Regions from separate parts of the Pseudoalteromonas sp. PAST1 genome, predicted to be linked through region 2. Evidence: predicted binding sites of a transcription regulator. Region 2 holds the regulator's gene; the other holds the start of a gene.
The links. Region 2 encodes sigma-54, which starts transcription at its own class of promoters, with help from an activator protein. Its sites were predicted from a motif close to GTTGGCACGNNNNTNGNNT; they were not measured.
Positions count from the first base shown of each region.

Region 1 (9,809 bases), on a different contig from region 2:
GCCAAGAGAGTTTGCGGATGCAACCTTAATGTTATCGAGTGATAAAATCCTCACTCATGAAACTGAGCAACTTGCTGAAATTATGCAAGGATTGGGTTATGAAGTTGAAATCAAATACACCACAGATGCCAACCACTTTTACAATCATGGCAATATTGGCTTTTATTTAAAAGCTAAAAATACTACCACTAATTTTACTATGCCGGCTCGTGTACTCACCACAGGATGTGTTGAAGACAAGTATAATGATCTTGTTGTTACATTCAGTGATAAGCAAGCTCACTTTACTCTTGCTGGCGGTAGTAAAGTTACTCTTGATTGGGAATACTTATACGGCCACCTAGTCATTTATTATAAAAACTATTCGCAAAGTTACAGCCATTTAACGCCAGAAGTGAGTACCCCTTTTGGTATGAAACCATCAGACACCTACCGTTACACGGCTCGCGTTAATAGCCCAAGTTGGTTAAATTGCTCATTTCAAATTGTGTATATGGACTAGCTACGTGACTCAAGGTAAGTGCTTAACTTAGTAATACGTTCACTCATACCTTCGATTATGCGATCTTTAATTTTCTCGCGGATCACATTCGGCAAGCGGGTAAGTGCTTCAGGGGTGATAGCTAACAAAATGGTATCAACTTTTGCGCGCGCACTCGTACTGTGCTCGCGGTTATTGATAAAAGCACCTTCACCGATAAATTCGCCAGGCTCAATCGTGCCAAGTTCAAGAAGATGGCTTTGTTTGAATACCATCAGTGAGCCACTTAGCACAATATAAAGTCGTTTATCAGTATCGTATTGTTTGAAAACAGCGCGGCCTTGTTTGACCAAATACAAATGACTGAATGACTCTAATAACACTTGTCGTTCGCTTAATGTGAACTCTCTAAAAAATGGTAATCTGTTAATAATTTCCATTTGTTTAATTAGTGGAATGTGCTCGATTAAATTCATTGACTCACATTGGGTTGCGCGAAATTAGCTAATATTGCGCTCTTTTAGCTTGCGGGTCAATGTATTACGACCCCAGCCGATCTTCACTGCGGCTTCTTGCTTGTGCCCAGCGCAGTTGGCAAGAGCAGTTTTAATCAAGCGAGTCTCGAGTTGTGCTTGAATGGCAGGCCAAATATTCTCTTTACCTTGTTTAAGTTCAAGGTTAAGCCATTGTTGAAATGCATCTAGCCAGTCGCCTTCTTGCTCGATTGGTGTAACTGCGACGATTTCAGGTGGTAAATCTTGTTCACTAATAAGTTCACCCGGCGCCATAACGGTTAACCAACGGCAGGTGTTTTCTAATTGGCGCACGTTACCTGGCCAGTTAAATAGGCGTAGTTGCTCAGTGGCTTTTGGGCTTAAAATTTTGCTGTCAACTTGCAGCTCTTTGGCACTTTTATGTAAAAAGTGTTGTGCTAGTCGTTCAATATCTTCCGTACGCTCACGCAGCGCGGGTAAGCGTAAACGCACTACGTTTAAGCGGTGGAATAAGTCGTCACGAAACTTACCTTGTTTTACCAAGTCTTCGAGGTTTTGGTGCGTTGCAGCAATAATACGTACATCAACTTTAATACTTTGATGGCCGCCCACTCGGTAAAACTCACCATCGGCTAACACGCGTAATAAACGTGTTTGAACGTCGAGTGGCATATCACCAATTTCATCTAAAAATAAGGTGCCGCCATTCGCTTGTTCAAAACGGCCTTTACGAATGCTGTCGGCTCCAGTAAATGCGCCTTTTTCGTGGCCAAATAACTCTGACTCAACTAATTCTTTAGGAATGGCAGCCATATTCAGAGCTATAAATTGGTTTTCTTTGCGTGGGCTGTGGTTATGCAGGGCGCTTGCAACTAGCTCTTTACCTGTCCCTGACTCACCATTAATCAGCACGCTCATACTTGATGCTGATAATTTACCGATCGCGCGAAACACCTCTTGCATTGCAGGTGCTTCACCGATGATATGCGCATTGGTTTGTGGTGCTTGTTTGCGTTTAGTTTTCTTCGTTGAGTTAGCGCGACATGCGCTTTCTACCAGTGCCACGGCTTCGTCTAAGTCAAACGGTTTGGCGAGGTACTCAAACGCCCCTTTTTGGAAGGCATTTACCGCCGAATCTAAATCCGAGTGAGCTGTCATGATAATAACAGGTAAGCCAGGATTTTGCTCGGCAATTGTTTCGAGTAACGCCATACCGTCCATGCCAGGCATACGCACATCAGATACCAATACCGTGGGCTGGCTAAACTTTAATGCGTTAAGCACATCTTGTGCGTTTGCATAGCTTTCAGTGTCAAATCCTGCACGTGCCAACGCTTTTTCCAATACAAAGCGAATTGAGGCATCATCATCAACTAACCAGACTGTTTTCATGACTACTCCAAAAAACCATTAATCCGTAAAAGGCAAATAGATATTAAATTCTGTATGGCCTGGCCAACTGTCACAATCAATGTGGCCGTCATGTTGGTCAACCAAGGTTTGCGCTATCGATAAACCAAGCCCTGATCCATTTTCTTTGTTGGTGATCATTGGGTAGAACAAGGTTTCACGTAAGCTCTTGTCTATACCTGGGCCGTTATCCGAAATTTGGATCAGCAAGGTTTTTTTTGGTGCCTTACCCGGGCGCCTGTGTTGATGATTGATGCGAGTTTTTATCCTTATCTCGCCACCATCAACAAGTGCCTGTTGTGCATTACGAATAATGTTCAGTACCACTTGCTGAATTTTACTCTGATCTATGTATACACTCGGTATACTTGGATCATAGTCTTTCACTAAAGTGATATTGGCATTGTTGTCTAACATGCTCAGTTTAATCACCGACTCTAACGCTTGGTGAATATTGCCATGGGATTTGTGTGGCAGTTGATTCGGACCAAGTAAACGGTCGACAAGCTCGCGTAAACGGTCTGCTTGTTCAATGATTAATTCGGCACATTGATCACGTTCTTGCTGATCAACCTCATACTGCAATAATTGCGCCGCTCCGCGAATTCCACCTAAAGGATTTTTAATTTCATGTGCTAAACCACGAATAAGGTTACGGGCAGCTTGATATTGATGCATTTGATTCGAAGCTTGGTCATGGCGAATTTCATCATCCATTTGGCGGCATTCGAACAGGATATAATTTTCATCGTTGCTACTTATTCGGCGTGTACTAATAGTTAACTTGGCATGGCGAGAATCGACGAACACCACGTCAGCTCTATGTTGGTGGCAATCGACACCGTCAAACAACGAATACTGAGCAATACGTTTTAAATCTATCGAGTGGTAGTTAAATAGGTTGTCGAACGGTTGGTTGATGATACGTTTTGGGCCTAAACCTAAAAGCTCACTGGCGCTATCGTTTGCGTAAACCAGTTTAAAATCATGATCGAGTAAAATAACAGCAGTACTTAAATTTTTCCAAATACTGTCGAGTAATTGAGAATTAAAATGTAAATCTCTGAGCATGGTTGCACCATTTTAGTGCGTTTCAATTTAGTGCAGCTTAGCATACTCTTTTTGCTTTGCGAGACATCATGTCGAAAATTCTAATTTCCGTTATTAATTGAAGTTCTGTGCATGAAAAAAGTGCTGACTGGGCTAACTGAAACGAGTTTATTATTTGCATCAAAAAGTTTCGCTTGTAATGTGTGTTCGCCTCGAAAGACCTCTCTTAGAGCAAAGGTCGTGCTATTACTTGGTGCGCCATGAGGTGAACCATCAACGAGTAATTGAACTTTGAAACCAGTTTCAAAACGGGGGCTGATTCGTGTAGTAACATAAACAGAACCTGTATTTTCTCTCACAGTTTCTTCATTTGCGGGGGCTGCAATTGACACTTTAAAGTTAACAGGGACTGCACTTGGAGCAGTATCAAGAATACTGGTATCAGCTGCAGGCATTGTAAGGTTTTGGGTATTTAACTTGACCTCAGTAGCACCGGGGCGAGGAGTATCAGAAAATACTAATACACCATTCTCATCTTTCCAAGAATAGACTTTTTGTGCTGCTGTATAACCAAAAAAGCTTGCAAATAATAACGATAATACCAATAAGGTTGTGCTTTTCACCCTGCGACCCTGCATTTTTTCACTTAACTAAAACTGTAGAGTAGAACCCGCTCAATTACCATTAAAAAAGCCCGCAGAGCGGGCTTGAGAACACACATTTATTATCTTTTAGATAATTCTGATACAGCGTGTATTACACGCTGTAGTACATTTCGAACTCAACTGGGTGAGTTGTCATGTTAAGTTTTTCAACTTCTTGGCTCTTAAGCGCGATGTATGCATCGATTAGGTCATCAGTGAATACGCCACCTTGAGTTAAGAACTCACGGTCTGCGTCTAATGATGCAAGTGCTTCTTGTAAAGAAGATGCAACTTGTGGGATCTCAGCTGCTTCTTCAGCAGGTAGATCGTATAAATCTTTGTCCATTGCATCGCCAGGGTGGATCTTGTTCTTGATACCGTCTAGGCCAGCCATAAGCATTGCAGAGAATGCTAAGTATGGGTTAGCTGTTGGATCAGGGAAACGTACTTCGATACGACGTGCTTTTGCAGACGGTACCACTGGGATACGGATTGAAGCAGAACGGTTACGTGCAGAGTATGCAAGCATTACAGGAGCTTCGAAGCCTGGTACTAAACGCTTGTATGAGTTCGTTGACGCGTTAGCGAATGCGTTGATTGCTTTAGCGTGCTTGATGATACCACCGATGTAGTAAAGTGCCTCTTCAGAAAGACCTGCGTATTTGTCACCAGCGAAGATGTTTACGCCATCTTTACCTAGAGATTGGTGACAGTGCATACCAGAACCGTTATCACCTACGATTGGTTTAGGCATGAATGTCGCTGTTTTTCCGTATAAGTGAGCCATGTTATGGATAACATATTTCATCTCTTGGATTTCGTCAGCTTTTAATACCATTGTATTGAAGCGAGTTGCGATCTCATTTTGACCTGCAGTTGCTACTTCGTGGTGGTGAGCTTCTACTACTTGACCTAGTTCTTCAAGAACTAAACAAGTTGCTGAACGCCAGTCATGTGATGAATCAACAGGTGAACACGGGAAGTAACCGCCTTTAACACCTGGACGGTGACCCATGTTGCCGCCTTCATAATCTTTATCTGAGTTCCAAGCTGCTTCTACAGAATCGATTTTGTACATAGAACCAGACATGTCTGATTTGTATTTAACGTCATCAAAAAGGAAGAATTCTGGCTCTGGACCGAATAATACAGTGTCAGCAATACCAGTAGAGCGCATGTACTCTTCAGCGCGTTTTGCAACAGAACGTGGATCACGCTCGTAACCTTGAAGTGTTGAAGGCTCAACGACGTCACAACGTACGATTAGTGTAGCTTCTTCAGAAAACGGGTCCATTTTCGCAGACTCAGGAACAGGCATAAGTACCATGTCTGATTCGTTGATACCTTTCCAGCCAGCAATTGAAGAACCGTCAAACATTTTGCCGTCTTCGAAGAAATCTTCATCAATTTGATGATGAGGAATAGAAACATGCTGTTCTTTACCTTTGGTATCAGTAAAGCGTAAATCAATGAACTTAACGTCATTTTCTTTGATAAAATCTAAAACCGATTGTGACATGTGTCCTCCAATTGTTGGGTTTTATTTTTGCTGCATTATTGCTTTTCGCTTATATAAGCTGGTTTCGTGCCATGTTTTTAACACCTTGTTTAGGCTTGTAAAAAGTGAACAGGACTTCGTTTTGTTAACTTTTGTTGCACTAAGTTGGTGCGTAAAAAGATCATTCTGGTGCGTAAAAAGTGCGACCTTGTTTTGCACAATTATTGAGCGTGCCAATTTTTCGGTTATGAACACTATTTAGTGCCAAAATATGGTTCAAAAACTAAAATTTCGCCAGTATTGAGCTCAGATTCACTTTAATTTTCATAAATTTGTCATTTATAAAACAGATACTTATAAAAAGCCTGAAGAAAGTTTATAAATTTATATTGGATAAACTTTCATCCATGCCATTATTAAGGGATAATATGCGCCCTTTTAAATCCTATGCTGGGACATCTGGTGAAAACGCAGGTGACTGCGTAGATCTTGCAGGATCAATGAGATTCAATTTCTCTGAGAAAAAATATGAGCATCGAAAAGTTAAGAAATATAGCGATTATCGCCCACGTTGACCACGGTAAAACAACTTTGGTTGATAAACTGCTTGAGCAATCAGGCACATTAGAAACGCGCGGCGGTAACGAAGAGCGCGTAATGGACTCAAACGACATTGAGAAAGAACGTGGTATTACCATTTTAGCTAAGAACACAGCTATCTCTTGGAACGACTACCATATCAATATCGTAGACACCCCAGGACACGCCGACTTCGGTGGTGAAGTAGAACGCGTACTTTCGATGGCTGACTCAGTATTACTACTTGTTGATGCTCAAGAAGGTCCAATGCCGCAAACGCGTTTCGTAACGCAAAAAGCATTCGCACAAGGTTTAACGCCGATTGTTGTTATCAACAAAATCGACAAACCAGGCGCACGTCCTGACTGGGTTATGGACCAAGTTTTCGATTTATTCGATAACCTAGGTGCAACTGACGAACAGTTAGACTTTAAAGTAATCTATGCATCAGCTATCAACGGCTGGGCAACAATGGATTTAGACGAGCCATCAGATAACATGGAACCAATGTTCCAGATGATCGTTGACGAAGTATCTCCACCGGATGCAGATCCTGAAGGTGCTTTCCAAATGCAAATTTCTCAGCTTGACTACAACTCATACATCGGTGTTATCGGTGTAGGTCGTATCAAGCGTGGTACTGTTCGTCCTAACCAACAGGTTACTGTTGTAAGCGCAGACGGTACTAAGCGTAACGGTAAAGTTGGCCAAGTAATGAGCTACTTAGGTCTTGAGCGTCATGAAGCAGAATCTGCAGGCGCAGGTGACATCATTGCAATCACTGGTCTTGGTGAGCTGAAAATCTCAGACACTATCTGTGATGTAAACACCGTTGAAGCATTACCACCACTAAGCGTTGATGAGCCTACAGTAACAATGACGTTCTCTGTAAACACATCACCATTTGCTGGTAAAGAAGGTAAATTCGTAACGTCACGTAACATTCTTGAGCGTTTACAAGCTGAGCTTGTTCACAACGTTGCATTACGTGTTGAAGAAACTGACAACCCAGATAGCTTCCGTGTTTCTGGTCGTGGTGAGTTACACTTAGGTATCTTAATCGAGAACATGCGTCGTGAAGGTTACGAGCTTGCGGTATCTCGTCCACAAGTAATCCTTCGTGAAGTTGATGGTCAAAAAGAAGAGCCATACGAAACACTTACAATCGACTGTCAAGAAGAGCACCAAGGTTCTATCATGGAACAAATTGGTCTTCGTAAGGGTGAACTAACAGACATGTCTCCAGATGGTAAAGGCCGTGTACGTATGGACTTTATGATCCCAAGCCGTGGCTTAATTGGTTTCCAAACTGAATTCATGACATTAACGTCTGGTTCTGGTCTTCTTTACCACACATTTGATCACTACGGTCCACATAAAGGCGGTACTATCGGTGCTCGTAAGAATGGTGTAATGATTGCAAACGCAACTGGTAAAGCACTTACTAACGCATTATTCAACTTACAAGACCGTGGTAAGTTATTCATCGGTCACGGTGTTGAAGTTTACGAAGGTATGGTTATCGGTATCCACAGCCGTGACAACGACCTAACTGTAAACGCGCTTAAAGGTAAGCAACTTACAAACGTTCGTGCATCGGGTACAGATGAAGCACAAACGCTTGTTCCACCACTAAACTACACGCTTGAACAAGCGATTGAGTTCATCGATGATGACGAGTTAGTGGAAGTAACACCTGAGAACATCCGTATTCGTAAGCGTCACTTAACTGAAAGTGAGCGTAAGCGTGCGAGCCGTGCAGCTAAAGACTAATAACGTCTTTTAGTTTTGCAAAATAGAAGCCGCCGTATTGAAAAATACGGCGGTTTTTTGTTGTAATGATTAGCCGTCAGCCGTAAAAAATCGAGAAGTTAGATTTCAGAAGTCAGATATCAGTTGATCGAGAGGGTGGTTTTATTTTTTATGTAATTACACAAACAATCTTGTTGTTGAGGAATGTATTTTACTTTGTTCTAACCACTAACCACTAACCACTAACCACTAACCACTAACCACTAACCACTAACCACTAACCACTAACCACTAACCACTAACCACTAACCACTAACCACTAACCACTAATCACTAACCACTTTTTACTAACTCCCCCATCTGTACTATCTTTTCTAAATCCAACTTGCAGGAGAGTAAGATGTATTTAGTTAGACTGATTTATACAAGTGAAATTAGCGATGGGTTTGGGCCTAATGATATTGAGGATATTCTCGAAAAGGCGAAAAAGAAAAATGCTGAATGTAATGTAACAGGGCTACTTTGTTTTAATAGTACTCATTTTATGCAGTGTCTTGAAGGATCGCGAAAAGCAGTGAATGCAACGTATCATCGTATTTTGAATGATAAAAGGCATCGCAACATTATCATGCTGAACTATTGCGAAATTGCAGAGCGGGAATTCGAAAAATGGTCGATGGGGTACATACCATATTCAAAACTAACAACGCCATTAAATATTAAATACTCAGGTACTAGCGATTTTAATCCATTAGCAATGTCAGCAGGAAGTGCTCACAAATTGATGCTTGCTTTGCGAGACTCCATGCTGGATAAAGTTATTTAATATTAGCCCGTACCTTTAAAGCGAGATTTGCTCTCCTTCGTTCATTATATAAACCGGAACTTGGCTGTTCATCTGCTTTTGCATATTTAACAACCTAAGTAATGCCGAATGACTTGAATGGTCACCCATTTGCCAGCTTGAGTTGCCGTAACCCCATGGGATCATCACTTTACAGCTTAACTCTTCTGCCGCGTTTAATGCATCTTCAGGTGTAGTATGAACATAACGATACCACTTACCATCTTCTTCATGGTAGTAGGAAGCAATTGGCATTAAGCACACATCAATCTCGCCGTATTTTTGCTTAATATCTTGAAAGTGTTTTGAGTAACCGGTATCACCAGCAAAAAACAAGGTCTTACCATTTTGCTCAAGTAGCCAACCATTCCATAAGTCTTTATTGTGGTCGTCGTAAATAAAGGGAACCATAATGCGACTACTAAAGTGATGGGCCGGCACCGAATGAATCGTTAGGTCATTAATTTGTGTACTTGCATACCACGCCATCTCTGAAATATTAAAGCCACCAGTCGGAAAATTATCTGCAAAGCCTAGTGGCACTAAATAGCGGGGAGCATTACCAATTTCTTCGATATCTGCTTTATTAAAATGGTCATAGTGAATGTGTGAGTACATTACCGCGTTTAAACCTTCGAGCTCTGATTTAGTAGGCCAAAATCCGGGCTTACGATAACTGCCACCAGCAAGTTTAAAGGCCAAGTCTACGGGTGAGTCAAACTGATCTTTAACAGGGTCAAACAACAGTTGTTCACCATTTGGTGATTGAATATAAAAGCCTGCATGACCTAACCAACGGACTATAAACCCTGTATTTGTTGCTGGAACTATTTGTTCTGCTTGATATTGGCACTGAGAATTGCTGTCATCACATATAAGTAGCTCTGATGGTTCATAGCAATTGTCTGTACAGGTTGTTGGGTATTCTTTATCACCCGGATAAAGGTTGTGGTAGCGACCTTCGAAATCTCCTTCAGTTTTTAATGGGGTTATAGTGCCTTCACCGGCAATAACATTCACTGTATTTGAGTTGCTACATGCGCTTATAAGTGCTGCT
Region 1 covers NZ_JAKGBH010000001.1:159,053-168,861, forward strand. Annotated here, with positions in the region: gene L1272_RS00705 (hypothetical protein) at 1-502, shown strand, start outside; gene L1272_RS00710 (cyclic nucleotide-binding domain-containing protein) at 499-957, opposite strand; gene ntrC (nitrogen regulation protein NR(I)) at 982-2,367, opposite strand; gene glnL (nitrogen regulation protein NR(II)) at 2,386-3,456, opposite strand; gene L1272_RS00725 (DUF4124 domain-containing protein) at 3,537-4,058, opposite strand; gene glnA (glutamate--ammonia ligase) at 4,192-5,598, opposite strand; gene typA (translational GTPase TypA) at 6,106-7,929, shown strand; gene L1272_RS00740 (BLUF domain-containing protein) at 8,309-8,734, shown strand; gene L1272_RS00745 (MBL fold metallo-hydrolase) at 8,750-9,809, opposite strand, start outside.
Region 1: the regulator sigma-54 is predicted to act here: its motif matches at 5,654-5,672, upstream of glnA (glutamate--ammonia ligase).

Region 2 (9,809 bases):
ATAAGTTCTGGATCAAGGGCAATTGAACGCGCTAAAGCAGCACGACGAGCCATACCACCCGAAAGCTCAGACGGCATTAAATCTTGTGCACCACGCAGACCAACAGCTTGTAATTTCATTAAAACAACAAGGCGGATTAAATCTTCGCTAAGCTGAGTATGTTCGCGCAAAGAAAAGGCGATATTGTCAAACACTGACATATCGGTAAATAAAGCGCCGCTTTGAAACAGCATGCTCATTTTGGTACGGGCGGCGTAAAGTTCCTTGCGAGTCATGCTAGGAATGCTTTTGCCTTCAAATAAAATGTCACCAGAGTCAGGCTTCAGCTGACCGCCAATTAAGCGTAACATGGTGGTTTTACCAATGCCGCTCGGTCCCATGATAGCGGTAATCTTGCCTTTCGGAATGTTAAAACTCATATTTTTATATATGATTCTATCGCCCCGTGAAAAGGTTACATCCTTGATTTCTACTATTGATTGCGACAAGTCGCTCTCCATAACGTTTTTCACTAGTTTTGCCATTTTAAGGGTTTTTTAGTCAAGATGGAAAAAACAAATCGTAAAATTTTGTAATATTTTCTATCAATAAATTCTAAAGCTAGCTGTAAAGAGCTTAACGACACCTGAAATTTAGTTTCCTTACCAAGCACGCTTTATGCTTGCCAGCCCATTCTTTTACTTATACTTTCAGGCTCGCTTTTGTTACTATTTGCAGTCATCTGTATAAGTAATGTTGGCGTATCACAATGGTGACTTCTTTTGTCATTTTAATTATTGGCTTTGCTGCACTCGTTTGGAGTGCCGATCGGTTTGTTTATGGGGCGGCTGCACTGGCAAAAAATATGGGGATCCCCACCCTAATCATTGGTTTAACTGTTGTTGCTATGGGCTCATCTGCGCCTGAAATGATGGTATCTGCATCGGCAGCACTTGCTGATAAAACAGATACTGCGGTAGGAAATGCGGTCGGCTCTAACATTACTAACATCTTACTTGTACTTGGTGTCACAGCTTTACTGCGCCCCCTTTCAGTATCTTCAATGACACTTAAACGCGAAATGCCGCTGGTACTATTAATCTCTGTAGCCGCTTGGTATGTGTTCTCTGATAACTATTTTTCGTTCGCTGAAGGCATTGCATTGATGATTGCCTTTGCGGTGTTCATTGGTGGCTTAGTTATTGTGTCTCTGCGTGCTAAAAACCAAGATGACCCATTTGTCAGCGAAGCATGTGAAGATGTTCCGAACGATGTCAGCACTAAATCAGCCATATTTTGGTTAATCATCGGCATGATTTTATTACCAGTCAGTTCACACTTTTTAGTTGAATCAGCCGTTGATATCGCAAAATATTTTGGTCTATCAGACCTTGTAATAGGCTTAACCATAATTGCTATTGGCACCAGCTTACCAGAGCTGGCAGCCTGTATTGCAGGGGTATTAAAAAACGAAGACGATTTAGCGCTTGGTAATATCGTTGGCTCAAACATTTTCAATTTACTCGCCGTATTACCACTTGCGGGTATTATCAACCCATCAATTATTGACCCTTCTGCGGCAAACCGCGATGCACTTATCATGATTGCAGCAACCGTTGTATTGATTGCCATGTCATTGAACTTTAAAGGTGCTCGTCGTATCAATAGAGTAGAAGGTGGCTTACTGTTAGTCGCATTTATTGCATATCAGGGCTATATTTTCAGCCAAGTAGGATAATTAATGACACAACCTAGCTTTATCGCGCAGGGCAAGCGCGTACTCGAAATTGAAGCACAAGCTTTACAAGAAATTGAGCAATATATAAATCAAGATTTCGATAATGCTTGCCAATTAATGTTCCAATGTACAGGTCGTATTATTGTGATTGGTATGGGCAAGTCTGGCCATGTAGGTAATAAAATTGCTGCAACCCTTGCAAGTACTGGCACTCCGGCATTTTTTGTTCATCCTGGCGAAGCTAGCCACGGTGATTTAGGAATGATCACCCGCGACGATGTGGTGATGTGTATTTCAAATTCAGGTGAGACCAGCGAAGTACTCAGTATTATCCCTGTTATTAAGCGCATTGGCGCAAAAATGATTTCATTAACAGGCAACCCAGACTCAACAATGGCAAAACTGTCTGATGTTCATGTGTGCATCAAAGTTAGCCAAGAAGCGTGTCCGTTAGGCCTTGCCCCAACGGCAAGCACCACTGCAACCTTGGTTATGGGCGATGCAATGGCGGTTGCGCTACTAGAAACCCGAGGTTTCACTGCCGACGATTTTGCACTTTCGCACCCTGGTGGCAGCTTAGGTAAACGTTTATTACTTACATTAGATGATGTGATGCACGCAGGCGACGCAACGCCAATCGTTAGCGAAACCCAAAGCATCAAAGATGCATTGATTGAAATGTCAGCCAAAGGCCTTGGTATGACCGCAGTGATTGGTGCAGATGAAAAGTTAGCCGGGTTATTCACTGATGGTGACTTACGCCGTATTTTAGAACAGCGCATCGATATCCATAACACGGCAATTAGCCAAGTGATGACCCGTTCATGCACAACGGCTCGCCCTGACATGCTTGCGGCTGAAGCTTTAAATATTATGGAGCATAAACGTATTAATGGTTTAATTGTGGTGGATCAAAGCAACACACCAATTGGTGCCCTTAATATGCAAGACTTATTAAAAGCAGGAGTTCTCTAAGCAATGACATTCGCCGAACTATACCAGCCCCTGAGCCCTGATGTGAGTCAGCGTGCTCAAAAAATAAAACTATTAATCTGTGATATTGATGGTGTTTTTTCTGATGGTCGAATTTATTTGGGTAATAATGGCGAAGAGCTTAAAGCATTCAATACTAAAGATGGTTTTGGTATTAAAGCACTCACTAATAGTGGCTTTGAAGTGGCAGTGATTACTGGCCGCCATTCACAAATAGTTCAGCAGCGAATGACTAGCCTAACAGTTCAGCACATTTATCAGGGACAAGAAGATAAGCTGATTGCTTATCAAGAGTTAAAGGATAAACTGGGGCTGACAGATGAACAGATTGCCTATATTGGTGATGATGGTCCAGACTTACCAGTTATGGAAAAAGTTGGCTTTGCTGTCGCAGTAAACGATGCACACCCGCTTATCAAGAAGCTGGCTCATTACACCACATTATTACCGGGTGGCTTTGGAGCCGTGCGTGAATTAACTGATTTACTGATGTTAGAAAACGGCAAGCCGTTAACTAGCGATGGAACCAGCGCATGAATATAGCCCGTATTTTACTGAGTATTGTTTTTGTCTGTTGCATGGTGTGGTTATGGTACCCGTACTTTAACCAGTCAACTGATACAATAACTAGTGAAGACGAGATCATCGCAACGCCTGATTACACTGCCGTTGCTCTAAAGCAAACAGCTTATGACGAGCAAGGTAAAATTAGTCATAAAGTGGCAGCTGCAAAAATGGAGTTGTATCAACAATTAGGGTTTACCTTTTTTGAACAACCTATTTTTACTATTTATAGCGATCAGCAAGTTTGGCAAGTAAGAGCCAAAGAAGCTACTTTATACGAAAATGATCAGCTGATTTTTGAAGGGGATGTAGTTGCTAAAAACTTAACCCATAACGGTATGATCGAAGATATAAAAGCAGAAAATATTAATGTCGACATTGATAAAATGACGATGTTTTCAAAGCAACCTGTAACACTAACAGGACCGAATTTAAAAATTACCGGTAAAGGCTTAAAAGCCGATTTAAAAGCCGAAATTGTTGAGTTAACTAACCATACACGAACCATATACTATGACCAATAAACTGAAGAAATTACTCCTGATCCCAAGCTTATTGATTGCCTTTTCGGGCGCAGCTGCCGAGCAAACAGGCGCTCAAATTAGCATTAGCTCAGATCGCCAAGTCGGTAAACTAAAAGATGGCGTTGGCATATTCGAAGGTAACGTAGAGATCGTGCATGGTGATCGTCGCATTACAGCAGAGCGACTTGAGGCACATGGCGGTGACACCGAAGGTACAGTCGAATTAATTATCGCTACAGGCAAACCAGCTTACTTCGAAGAAAAGCAAGCTGATGGTACCGTGATGAGCGCCAGCGCCGAAGAAGTTCGTTATGATGTTGCGAAACGCTTCTTAACACTCAATGGCGAAGCTGAAGTCACTCAAGCGGGTCAAAAAGTAACGGCAAAAAGCATTACCTATGATATGGCTCAACAGCTGATCAGCGCAGAAAAAGACGAAAACTCAACAGATCGTGTACACACTATTTTAGTGCCTGTAGAAAATAAAAAAGACGATAAAGGCCAACCATGAGCACATTAAAAGCAGAGCTTTTAGCTAAAAGCTACAAAGGCCGCCAAGTGGTTAAAAATGTCGGTCTTGAAGTTGAAGCGGGCAGTATTGTTGGCTTGTTAGGGCCAAATGGTGCTGGTAAAACAACGACCTTCTATATGATTGTAGGCCTCGTACCAAGCGACAAAGGAAAAATAAGCATCGATGATAACGATATCACGCTTTTGCCAATGCACAGCCGTGCGCGCTTAGGTATTGGTTATCTACCACAAGAGTCGTCTATTTTTCGAAAATTAACAGTTTACCAAAACTTGATGGCCATATTAGAGACCCGCAAAGATCTTAACAAAACAACGCGCGAAGAGACGCTTAACAACTTATTAGATGAATTTAGCATTCAACATATTCGCGATAGCCAAGGTATGGCACTGTCAGGTGGTGAACGACGCCGCGTTGAAATTGCACGTGCATTAGCCGCTAATCCTAAATTTATCCTTTTAGATGAGCCTTTTGCTGGTGTTGATCCTATTTCAGTGTTAGATATAAAGAAAATTATTGAGCACCTAAAAAATCGTGGTATTGGTGTACTTATTACTGACCATAATGTTCGAGAAACCCTTGATGTTTGTGAAAAAGCCTACATTGTTTCTCATGGGGAGCTAATTGCATCAGGCACACCTGAGCACGTATTAGCTGACCAAACTGTACGTGATGTTTATCTAGGCGAGCAATTCAGGCTGTAACCATTACGCCACCGACTAGAGCATCTGCTAGACTTATACAATGACAATAAATCGATAACAGTGTCCTCACCGTTACCGATAACTTAAAAAGGATTGTTAGGGATACATGAGGCAATCATTACAGCTGCGCATGGGCCAGCAACTTACAATGACTCCACAACTGCAACAAGCCATTCGCTTGTTGCAGCTCAGTACATTGGATCTCCAGCAAGAAATTCAAGAAGCGCTTGATAGTAATCCTCTGCTTGAAGTGGAAGAAGCGGATTACAACGAAGAAAGCATCGGTAAGAATGAGCAAAAAGCGGAGTCTGACGATGTACAAGTCAGCGCGTCTGCCGACGAAGCACCTAGCGAATTCGAGCAAGAAAGCAGTGATGCTCTGAGTAAGGATACGGTTAGCGATGACTTAGCTATGGATGTTACGTGGGATGAGTACATGAGTGCCGCCCCATCAACATCGTCTGGGCCAATGCCTGAAGACGAGTCTATTTACCAAGGTGCTTCAACAGAAACACTGCAAGAATATTTAATGTGGCAACTACAGCTCACACCATTTAGTCCTACCGATGAAGCGATTGCCGTTGCCATCGTTGAAGCTATCGATGACTCAGGTATTTTAACGGTTAGCTGCGAAGATATTGTCGAAAGCTTTAATCAAAATAATGATGAAGAAGAAATCGAACTCGATGAAGTTGAAGCTGTCTTAAAAAGAATACAGTTATTCGATCCAGTTGGTATCGGCGCCCGAAGTTTACAAGAGTGCCTGTGTATACAACTTCGTCAATTCGATGCCAATACGCCATATTTAGCTGAAACTAAAATGGTTTTATCTGAGCATATCGAATTATTAGCAAGTCGCGACTATCGCACTTTAATGAAAAAGACTAAGCTTAAAGAAAACGAGCTTAAAGAAGTGATGACGCTCATTCACAGCTTAAATCCTAAGCCTGCGGATAGCATAGTACGCGAAGAATCTGAGTACGTCATACCCGATGTATCAGTGAAAAAAGTGAAAGGCCGCTGGGTAGTCGAGTTAAACCCAGATTGTATGCCAAAAATTAGAGTGAATAGCCAATATGCAGCGATGTCTCGCTCTGTTAAATCAAGTAGCGACAGCCAATTTATTCGTTCTCACTTACAAGAAGCAAAGTGGTTTATTAAGAGCTTAGAAAGCCGTAACGATACTTTACTAAAAGTGACCAACTGTATCGTGCAACAACAGCAAGCTTTCTTTGAACATGGCCCAGAAGCAATGAAGCCAATGGTGCTAAACGATGTCGCTGAAATGGTCGAAATGCATGAATCGACGATTTCTCGGGTTACAACACAAAAATATATGCATACCCCAAGGGGAATTTTTGAGTTGAAATATTTCTTCTCAAGCCATGTCAGCACCGAAAATGGTGGTGAGTGTTCTTCTACAGCAATTCGCGCTTTAATCAAGAAGTTAGTTGCTGCAGAAAACTCGGTTAAACCATTGAGTGATAGCAAAATTGCAGATATATTGGCTGAGCAAGGAATTAAAGTAGCTAGACGTACAATTGCAAAATATCGTGAGTCTCTAGCAATACCTCCGTCTAATCAGCGTAAAAGTCTGATTTAGACGTTTTACATAGAAGGAAAATGCTTATGCAACTAAATTTAACTGGTCGTCACGTAGAAGTCACTGATTCATTAAGAGACTATGTAAACACTAAGTTCGCAAAACTAGAAAGGCATTTTGATCATATTAATAATGTTCATGTCATTTTAGATGTAGAAAAATTAAGCCAAAAAGCAGAAGCAACTTTACATGTAAACGGAGGCGAGTTGTTCGCTTCTACAGAACATCAAGATATGTACGCAGCAATTGACTCATTGATCGATAAACTTGATCGCCAAGTCATTAAGCATAAAGAGAAATTAGCTCGACATTAAATTATGAAACTTAGTTCACTTACTAATCAGGACTGCAGCAAAGCTGCGGTCCTTTTTAATAGCAAAAAAAGAATTCTTGAGTATATTAGCGAGTTAGCTCACCAGCAGTTTCCTCATTTATCTCAACAAGATATCCTAGATGCTTTTCTGAACAGGGAAAAGTTAGGTAGTACAGGTATCGGCCGAGGAATAGCTATTCCCCACGGTCGAATGAGTGGTGCTGATGAACCTCATGCATTTATTATTGTCAGTGAATCTCCCATCAATTTTGATGCGATAGACAATCGTCCCGTTGATATTTTTGTGGCACTCATCGTACCAGAGGGCGATTGCCAGTTGCACTTGAAGACCTTGTCAACAATTGCTGATAGACTTAAAGATAAAGATTTTTGTAAACAGTTGCGAAGTGCTACAAGCGATCAGCAACTATTTCAAGTAATTGCATCAGAGGCATAAATGGAATTAATAATTATCAGCGGTCGCTCAGGCTCGGGGAAATCGGTCGCTTTACGAGTTCTTGAAGACTTAGGCTACTACTGTGTTGATAATATTCCTGTCAACCTACTGCCTTCGCTCGTGCGAAGTGTTTCTGATAATTATGACAAAATTGCCGTCAGTATCGACGTACGTAACTTACCGAAAGAGCAGCAAGAGTTTAATGATATTCTTGAGTACCTGCCAGGTTTTGCAAACCCAACACTATTCTACCTAGATAGTGATGATCAAACCCTAATTAAGCGTTTTTCTGAAACTCGCCGTTTGCATCCATTATCGATTGATTCTTTACCGCTTGATCTTGCCATTAAACAAGAAAAAATCCTGCTTGATGTGCTGATCACCCGCGCTGACTTTATGATTGATACCACTGATTTGAGTGTTCATCAGTTAGCAGAATCAATTCGTGAAAAGATTTTAGGTAAGAAAGATAAAAAACTGATTATTACGTTTATGTCGTTTGGTTTTAAGCATGGCATTCCAAAAGAAGCTGACTACGTTTTTGATGCACGCTTTTTACCGAACCCACACTGGGAACCTGATTTGAAGCCACTAACCGGTCTCGATCAGCCTGTCAGGGATTATTTAGCTAGCCACAGCATAGTGCAAAAGTTCACTTGGCAGATTCAAACCTTTGTACAGACTTGGTTGCCACATCTAGAGCGCAATAACCGCAGTTACCTAACCATTGCAATTGGTTGTACAGGAGGCCAACACCGTTCTGTTTACTTAGCGCAAACAATTGGTGAAAGCTTTTCTAAAACTCATGCTAATGTAAAAATTCGCCACCGCGAACAAGATATCTAACTAGGCACCAACAATGCACGCTGAAGATACCTTTTTAATTCAAAACAAACTTGGCTTACATGCTCGCGCTGCGACTGTTTTAGCGCAACTAGCACTGCAATTTGATGCCAAAATTACACTTTTTCAAGATGAGAAAGAAGCTGAAGGCGACAGCGTGTTAGCGTTAATGCTCCTTGAAAGTAGTCAAGGAAAAGAGGTTCGTGTTGTATGCGAAGGTCCTGACGCTGACGCTGCATTAACGGCAATCGGCGAATTAATTGCGCAACGCTTTCACGAGCAAGAATAGCATTTGCTAAGACTTCAAGGTTTACGGTAAACTTACTTCGGATATTTAAAATTCCCTTTAAATATCCTACTTTTATATCGCTCGCTTTTCTAAATTACAAAACTCTTAATAAATTTATCGCAGTGCGACGATATCTCTGCAAATACACTACAAAGCAACTATGCTGTATTTGCATAGCCTATTTAAACTTTTTTCAGTTGTAAGGACGCCAATGCCAGAAGCCTTTGAACAAGATTACCCACTACAACAACTCAAACAAGTGACCAAGTCACTCAATAGTGGTCAATTTGTTCAAGTGCGCGGCATGTTAGCCAAAACGGCACCTTGTGATACAGCCCTTTTACTTGAGTCTTCTCCCCATAAAATTCGTCGTATGCTTTGGCAGCTGGTTGACCCAGATGTCCGTGGTGATGTTCTAGAGGAACTCTCTGAAGATGTACGTCTTGGCATTATTGCCCAGATGGAGCCTGAGCACATTGCTGCTGCTACAGAAGATATGGACGACGATGACTTAGGTGAGGTTTTACGTAGTCTTCCTGATACCGTATATCAAGACGTTGTTAGCGCGATGGACTCGCAAGATAGAGAAAGGGCAACTCAAGCGCTTTCTTATCAAGAGCGCTCAGCCGGTGCCCTGATGAACAGCGATACGGTAACCATTCGTCCTGACGTTACTCTCGATGTTGTACTGCGCTATTTACGCTTACGAGGTGAGCTACCAGAGGGTACCGATGACTTATATGTAGTTGATAAGCATAACTGCTTTTTAGGCGCGCTTTCATTAACTACATTGCTGACCAGTCCTTCAGATAAAATTGTTCGTGATTTAATGGATGAAGACTGTGAGTCAATCCTAATCTCTATGGATGAAAGTGATGTAGCGCAACTGTTCGAGCGTCACAACTGGATTTCAGCCCCTGTTGTAGATGATAACGCTCACTTGCTTGGTCGTATTACCATCGATGATATCGTTGACGTAATCCGTGAAGATGCTGAACACAGCATGCTAAGCCTTGCTGGTCTTGACGACGAAGAAGATACCTTTGCGCCAGTACTCAAAAGCTCGCAGCGTCGCTCTATTTGGCTTGGGGTTAACTTATTAACCGCATTGCTAGCAGCAATTGTGGCAAGCTTTTTCGAAAACACCTTAGCAATCTTACCTATTTTAGCGGTACTCAATGGTATCGTACCTTCAATGGGTGGGGTTGCAGGTAGCCAAACCTTAACCCTGGTTATTCGTGGTATAGCGGTTGGCCATATCAACCAAACCAAC
Region 2 covers NZ_JAKGBH010000022.1:10,071-19,879, forward strand. Annotated here, with positions in the region: gene L1272_RS12175 (ATP-binding cassette domain-containing protein) at 1-500, opposite strand, end outside; gene L1272_RS12180 (calcium/sodium antiporter) at 749-1,717, shown strand; gene L1272_RS12185 (KpsF/GutQ family sugar-phosphate isomerase) at 1,721-2,692, shown strand; gene kdsC (3-deoxy-manno-octulosonate-8-phosphatase KdsC) at 2,696-3,247, shown strand; gene lptC (LPS export ABC transporter periplasmic protein LptC) at 3,244-3,798, shown strand; gene lptA (lipopolysaccharide transport periplasmic protein LptA) at 3,788-4,309, shown strand; gene lptB (LPS export ABC transporter ATP-binding protein) at 4,306-5,031, shown strand; gene L1272_RS12210 (RNA polymerase factor sigma-54) at 5,138-6,634, shown strand; gene hpf (ribosome hibernation promoting factor) at 6,661-6,948, shown strand; gene ptsN (PTS IIA-like nitrogen regulatory protein PtsN) at 6,952-7,404, shown strand; gene rapZ (RNase adapter RapZ) at 7,405-8,250, shown strand; gene L1272_RS12230 (HPr family phosphocarrier protein) at 8,264-8,536, shown strand; gene mgtE (magnesium transporter) at 8,748-9,809, shown strand, end outside.